Regions from separate parts of the Comamonas sp. 4034 genome, predicted to be linked through region 2. Evidence: predicted binding sites of a transcription regulator. Region 2 holds the regulator's gene; the other holds the start of a gene.
What was found. Region 2 encodes FNR, which switches genes on or off when oxygen is low (the NO sensors DNR and NnrR bind a similar motif). Its sites were predicted from a motif close to TTGATNNNNATCAA; they were not measured.
Positions count from the first base shown of each region.

Region 1: the regulator FNR is predicted to act here: its motif matches at 1,755-1,768, upstream of ABIE32_RS12615 (OmpW/AlkL family protein).

Region 1 covers NZ_JBNDIT010000010.1:84,648-88,373, reverse strand. The annotation lists gene ABIE32_RS12625 (3-hydroxybutyrate oligomer hydrolase family protein) at 1-226, shown strand, start outside; gene ABIE32_RS12620 (DUF808 domain-containing protein) at 677-1,678, shown strand; gene ABIE32_RS12615 (OmpW/AlkL family protein) at 1,917-2,528, shown strand; gene ABIE32_RS12610 (O-acetylhomoserine aminocarboxypropyltransferase/cysteine synthase family protein) at 2,640-3,726, opposite strand, start outside.
Region 2 covers NZ_JBNDIT010000004.1:62,724-66,449, reverse strand. The annotation lists gene ABIE32_RS05855 (malonate--CoA ligase) at 1-1,037, shown strand, start outside; gene ABIE32_RS05850 (universal stress protein) at 1,222-1,665, opposite strand; gene fnr (fumarate/nitrate reduction transcriptional regulator Fnr) at 1,799-2,521, opposite strand; gene hemN (oxygen-independent coproporphyrinogen III oxidase) at 2,675-3,726, shown strand, end outside.

The DNA of each region.
Region 1 (3,726 bases), on a different contig from region 2:
ACTGCATACCTACTTCAACCAGGCCATGGATGCCGTGTGGGCCAACGTGACCAAGGGTGCTGCTTTGCCTGCCAGCCAGGTGGTGCGTACCACGCCGCGAGGCGGTACACCTGGTGCAGCCAATCCGATTGCTGCAAGCAATGTGCCACCGCTCAAGGCCACGCCGGGGGCAGGGGACACGATCACGGTGACGGGATCGATTCCCATGGTGACCTTGCCGAACTGAACCGGCGTCTCGACTGGACTACGGTGAAGCGCAAAGGCTTCTGCTCCTCCAGTCTGTAGAGATCGGATGCCAAAAACAAAGTCCCGCCAGCTTGCGCTGCGGGACTAGTTTTTTGAAAGTGTGATGGCTTCGCGGTAGATCGGAGCTAAATGGCTCTAAGACGAATTCTCACCTGCCAGCAACACACATGGAAAAATCAGAAACGGGCAGGGGCACGCTTGCGGTCACGTTCATCTTCAGGCCATACAGCAAACACGGTATTCATTTCACTTCCTTTCACCTGATTGGTGGAGATGGGTGTTCAACGGGTGGGCAGGCGTGTTGGTTGACGGGGCTTGTATAAAGTTTTGTGAATACTGTTCAACAAAACGTACAGAGCTGCGGGATTTGTGAATGCAGCGATGGCCGAAATGGCTATGATTTGCCACCTTTTCATACACGGAGTCTTGAATGGCTGGTGCTGGACTATTGATGCTGCTGGACGATATCGCCACGCTGCTGGACGATGTTGCCCTGATGACGAAAACGGCAGCCGGCAAGAGCACGGCCATCCTCGATGATGTGGCCACGCAGACCAAAGTAGCCGTGCAAAAAACGGCGGGTGTGCTGGGGGACGATCTGGCGCTCAATGCCGAGCAGGTGACCGGCGTCAAGGCAAACCGCGAACTGCCCGTGGTGTGGGCTGTAGCCAAGGGCTCCCTGTGGAACAAGGCCATTCTGGTACCGGCAGCCTTGCTGATCAGTGCCTTTGCGCCTTGGCTGATCACACCACTCTTGATGGTCGGTGGGGCTTTCCTGTGCTTTGAAGGTGTCGAGAAAATTCTGGACATCTTCCACAAGCAGAAAAAACACGATGTGAAGACGGTGCTGGCCGATTCTGCCGAGGCGCAGAAGACCGGTGTTGCACCTTCGTCCGTGCGTGCTGCGCACGAAAAGCAGATGGACCCGCAGGAGTATGAGAAGCAGAAGGTCAAGGGCGCGGTCCGCACCGACTTCATTCTGTCTGCAGAGATCATGGCCATCGCATTGGGCACGGTGTCGACCAAACCCATCTGGGAGCAGGCTGCCGTATTGGTCACCGTGGCGATTGCCATCACCGTGTTTGTCTATGGCCTGGTGGCCGGCATCGTGCGGATGGACGATGTGGGTAGCTGGCTGATGGCCAAGAAGAGCGCTGCAGCGCAGGCCTTTGGCCGCGGCATGATCGCGTTCACGCCGTGGCTGATGCGCGGGCTGTCCATTGTCGGAACGGCTGCCATGTTCATGGTGGGTGGCAGCCTGCTGGTGCACGGTATCGGCCCGATCGAGCACTGGATCAAGGACAGCATCGAACCATTGGGTGGGGTCGCCGCAGTTGTCGGTCCTACCTTGGTGCATGTGGTGGTTGGCGCCATCATTGGCGGCGTGGTGGTGCTGTGCATGGAGGGGTGGCACAAGCTGCGCGGTCACTGACGCGAGCGCGAACCCTGGGTTCACGATGATACGGCCGGGGATTCCCGGCCGTTTTTGATGGTGCCGGGCATGAGGCCTGATCTGTGTCAAAGCAGCCAATGCGAGAATTGGTGATCATCTATTGCCATGGAAACGCCCCATTTCGGCAGCGGACTTTTTCTCCGGGGTGCTGCCGGTGCACGGGGCTTTCAGTCAATTCTCAATCCATGCGACATAAGTCGCAGCGAAGGCAATGATGATGAAGAAAGCAATGATGGCAGCGTTGGCTGTTTGTGCGCTGACGGCCGGCACGGCCATGGCGCAGCAGGCTGAAGGGCCCTGGATGGTGCGCGTGCGTGCCGTCAATCTGGACAGCGCCAACAAGGACTCCACCGGGCTTGGCCTGTCGATCAATGACAAGACCATTCCCGAGTTGGATGTGTCTTACTTCTTCACTCCCAATATCGCAGCAGAGCTGGTGCTGACATACCCACAGAAGCATGATCTGCGCTCCAACGGCGCAAAGATCGGTTCGCTCAAGCACCTGCCTCCTACACTGCTGGCGCAGTATCACTTCACCGGCATGGGCGCGTTCAAGCCTTATGTGGGCGCGGGTATCAACTACACGCGCTTTTCGAATGTGCGCTTTGACCCCGCCGTACAGGCGGCGCTCGATCCGTCGATCAAGAAGAACAGTTTTGGCCCAGCCATGCAGGTGGGCTTTGACTACATGCTCGACAAGAACTGGTCGATCAACTTTGATGTGAAAAAGGTCTACATCAAGACCGATGTCAGCTCGGCTGGCAAAAAGGTTGGATCGTTCAAGGTGGATCCCTGGCTCGTGGGTGTGGGCGTAGGCTATCGCTTCTGACCATCACCTTTATTTCCATGCAAAAGGCATGCCATCATTGGCATGCCTTTTTACTATGGAAAATGTAGCTGAATGCGCTCTGCAGTTGAGCGCTACAGGTTTCCTTGAGTCTTAGACTTGGGCGAGCGCCTGCTGCAGATCAGCCAGCAGGTCGTCGATATGTTCGATGCCGACCGACAGGCGCACCATGCCTTCGGTCACGCCAGCCTTTGCCAGTTCAGCCGCATCAAGCTGTCGGTGGGTCGTGGATGCGGGGTGCGTGGCCAGCGATTTGGCATCGCCGATGTTCACGAGGCGGGTGAACAGCTGCAGCGCATCGAGAAAGCGCGCACCGGCGGCTCGTCCCTCGTCGCCCTTGAGGCTGAATGACAGAATGCCCGAGGCGCGGCCACCCGATTGCTTCTGCACGATGGCGTGGTCCGGATGGTCTTTCAGGCCTGCGTAGCGCACCCATTCCACCTTGGGATGGTTTTGCAGGGCCTCGGCAATTTTCTGGGTGTTCTCGCAGATGCGGTCCATGCGCAGTGCCAGGGTTTCGATGCCCTGCAGGATCTGGAAGGCATTCTGCGGCGAGATGGCTGCCCCCATATTGCGCAGCGGCACCACGCGGGCGCGACCGATGAAGGCCGCAGGGCCCAGGGCCTCGGTATAGACCACGCCGTGGTAGCTCACGTCTGGCTCGTTCAGGCGCTTGAAGCGGGCCTTGTGCTCTGCCCAGGGGAACTTGCCGCTGTCCACGATGGCGCCACCCACGCTGGTGCCATGGCCGCCCAGGTACTTGGTGAGCGAGTGCACGACGATGTCGGCGCCAAATTCAAATGGCCGCAGCAGATAGGGGGAGGGTACGGTGTTGTCCACGATCAGTGGTACGCCATGCTTGTGGGCCACATCGGCCAGAGCGCGAATGTCGGTCACATTGCCCAGCGGGTTGCCGATGGATTCGATGAAGACGGCCTTGGTCTTGTCGTCGATCAACTTGTCAAAGCTGGCGGGATCGCGCGGGTCGGCAAAGCGCACTTCAATGCCCTGCTGCGGGAACGTGTGTGCGAACAGGTTGTAGGTGCCGCCATAGAGCGTGCTGGCGCTGATGATGTTGTCGCCCGCCTCGGCCAGGGTCTGTATGGCGGCGGTGATGGCCGCCATGCCCGATGCCACGGCCAGTGCGGCAATGCCGCCTTCCAAGGCCGCCACGCGCTTT
Region 2 (3,726 bases):
CCGGCCGCAGCAAGGGGGCCATGCTGAGCCACGGCAACCTGCTGAGCAATGCAGTGATGCTGAAGGACTACTGGGGCTGGAAGGAGGGTGACGTGCTGATCCATGCACTGCCGATCTTCCATGTGCACGGCCTGTTCGTCGCCATCCATGCGGCTCTGCTCAATGGCAGCAAGATGATCTGGTTCTCCAAATTCGAGCCCAAGGCCGTGATCGCTGCGATGGAGCGCGCTACCGTCTTCATGGGTGTTCCCACCCTGTATGTACGCATGCTGGCCGAGCCCACGCTCACGAGGGCCGCCACCCGGAACATGCGCCTCTTCATTTCCGGCTCCGCGCCGCTCCTGATCGAGACCTTCCGCGAATGGCAGGAGCGCACCGGCCACACCATCCTGGAGCGCTACGGCATGAGCGAAACCATCATGCTTGTCTCCAACCCCTACCGTGCCGATAGCCGCTACGACGGGCAGGACGAGCGCCGGGGCGGCACCGTCGGCTTTCCACTGCCGGGTGTGGGCGTGCGCGTGCAGGGCGATGATGGTCAGCCGCTACCGGCTGGCGAGATCGGCAACATCCAGGTACAAGGCCCCAATGTGTTCAGTGGCTATTGGCGCATGCCTGAGAAGACCGCCGAAGAGTTCACGAAGGATGCCTGGTTCAAGACCGGTGATGTCGGCAAGGTGGACGCGCGCGGCTACGTGACGATTGTGGGTCGCAGCAAGGATTTGATCATCTCGGGCGGCTACAACGTCTACCCGGCAGAGATCGAAGGCTTCATCAACGAACTGCCCGGCGTGGCCGAAAGTGCCCTGGTTGGCGTACCGCACCCTGACTTTGGCGAAGTGGGGGTTGCCGTGGTCATTGCCAAGCCAGGCCAGGCCGCAGATGCCGAAGGCATCATTGCGACGCTGAAAAAACAGCTGGCCAATTTCAAGATTCCCAAGCGCTGCTTTGTGGTGAACGAGCTGCCGCGCAACACCATGGGAAAGGTGCAAAAGAATCTGCTGCGGGCGCAATACCAGGACCTGTTCAAGGGTTGAAGCTCTTGGCGCCTTCAAGCCAATCCATGAACCAGGGCGGCTGGAGGCCGTAAAGCAAAAGAGAAGGCTAAAAGCCTTCTCTTTTTATAAGCGGCGGGCACTCAAACCTGCCGTTCGCTCTGCTACTGAAAACAAGGTGGCTGTCCTTGGCCCGCATGCGCTGCAGGCCGGATTTGCCAGAAACTCAGCGCAGTACCAGCACCGGAATCGTGGCATGCGTCAACACATGCTGGGTCTCGCTGCCCAGCAGCAGGCGCTTGATGCCGCGATAGCCATGCGAGGCCATGACGATCAGGTCACAGTGCTCCTTTTCCGCGGTCTTGAGCAGCGATTCGGCCACCAGATCGGATTGCAGAACAATGCTCTTTACCGGCACGCCCACTGCAGTTCCCTGGGCAACGACCTTGTCGACCACGACCTGGGCGGCGTCCAGCCAGCCTTGCTGGATACGTTCCACCTCCTTGAGGTCGATGACCGCGCTGCCTTCAAAGTAACTGCGGGGGTAGTTGGGCGAGATATTGACCACGGTGATCTGGGTCTGTCCCAGCTTGGCCAGAGCAAGCGCATGCTGCACTGCTTTTTCGGACAGCTCGGATCCATCGGTGGCGAGCAGGATATGGTTGTACATCTTCAGCTCCTTTCGAGGGTGCAACCGGGGCGGCTGCATGTTTGTACCTTAACCCATTGGCGCAAAGGCTGCCTTGCGCTGTGTCAGAGCCGACAATGGCAGCATATGTTTGCCGGGAGCACGGTAGGCCTACTCAGACCGTGCATTGCTGGCTGTTAATCAGGGCCTGCAGCTTGTCGGTATCCAGGATGCGTACATGGCGTTGTTTGACTTCGATGATGCCGTCTTCCGCGAACTTGGAGAAGGTGCGGCTCACGGTCTCCAGCTTCAGGCCCAGATAGCTGCCGATTTCTTCCCGCGTCATGCGCAGTATCAGCTCGGACTGCGAGAAGCCCCGCGCGTGCAGGCGCTGCACCAGATTGAGCACGAATGCGGCCAGGCGTTCCTCGGCGCGCATGCTGCCTAGCAGCAGCATCACACCGTGTTCGCGCACGATTTCGCGGCTCATCACCTTGTGAACGTGGTGCTGCAAGGCATTCACTTCGCGCGACAGCTCTTCCAGCTTGGAATAGGGCATCACGCAGACTTCCGCATCTTCCAGCGCAATGGCATCACAGGAATGCTGGTCGTTGACGATGCCGTCCAGACCAATGATTTCGCCTGCCATCTGAAAACCTGTGACTTGATCGCGTCCATCTTCGGTGGCCACGCTGGTCTTGAAGAAACCGGTGCGAATCGCGTACAGTGATGTGAACGCCTCGCCGTTGCGAAACAGCGCTCCCCCGCGCTTGATTCTGCGGCGCGTGGCCACGATCTCATCGATGCGATCCATCTGGTCGGGCGACAGACCCACGGGCATGCACAGCTCTCGCAGGTTGCAGTTGGAGCAGACCACTTTGATTGTGTTGGCTGTCATGAGTCAATATCCGTTCACAAAAAGATCGCGCGGGGGCGGAGGTTCCTTGAATGCTTCCATTGTCTACGCAGACAAAAAAAATACTCTTGATGTAAGTCAAGGACGTGGCCGGCCGGTTGCGGCACATTGGGGCATCCGTACGGAATTGAGACCATGATTTCCCTGACCCCCGATTTGTTGCGCCGGTTTGATGTACCCGGCCCCCGTTACACTTCGTATCCTACCGCAGACCGATTTGTTGAAGCCTTTGGTGCGAATGGCTACAAGCAGGCGCTGGAGCAGCGGCGAACCGGGCTGGGTACCCGCTTGGCACCCTTGTCGCTGTATGTGCACATTCCGTTCTGCGAATCACTGTGCTACTACTGCGCCTGCAACAAGATCATCACCAGGCATCCCGAACGCGCCGACGAATACCTGGATTATCTGGAGCGTGAACTGGATCTGCAACTGGCCCACTGCCCGGCCCGCCAGACCGTCAGCCAGCTGCACCTCGGCGGCGGATCGCCCACCTTCCTCTCCGACGATGGGCTCTCACGCCTGATGGACATGTTCAAAAGCCGGTTCCAGCTGCAGCCGGGGGGTGAGTACTCGATCGAGGTCGATCCACGGACCGTGAGCGGGGAGCGCCTCGCACACCTGTTTCGACTGGGCTTCAATCGCCTGAGTTTCGGCGTGCAGGATTTTGACCCGCAAGTGCAAAAGGCAGTGCACCGCGAGCAGTCCTCGGAGCAGGTTTTTTCCCTGATGGCCCAGGCGCGGTTGATTGGCTTTGAATCCATCAATATTGACCTGATCTACGGCCTGCCTCACCAGACGCCGGTCAGTTTTGCACACACGATGGAACTGGTGAGCCAACTGCGGCCCGATCGTATTGCGCTGTATGCCTATGCGCATCTGCCTGAACGTTTCAAGCCCCAACGCCGCATTGTCGTGCAGGATCTTCCCAAGCCCGTTGACAAGCTGACCATGCTGGCCCAGGCGCTGGAAGCCCTGCAGGCGGGCGGATACGTCTATGTAGGTATGGACCACTTCGCGCTGCCTGATGATGCTCTGGCCGTGGCCAAGCGCCAAGGGCGCCTGCACCGCAACTTTCAAGGCTACAGCACGCAGCCCGATTGCGATCTGCTGGCGCTGGGTGTCTCGGCCATTGGCAAGATCGGCGCTACCTACAGCCAGAATGCCAAGACGCTGGAGGAGTACTACGA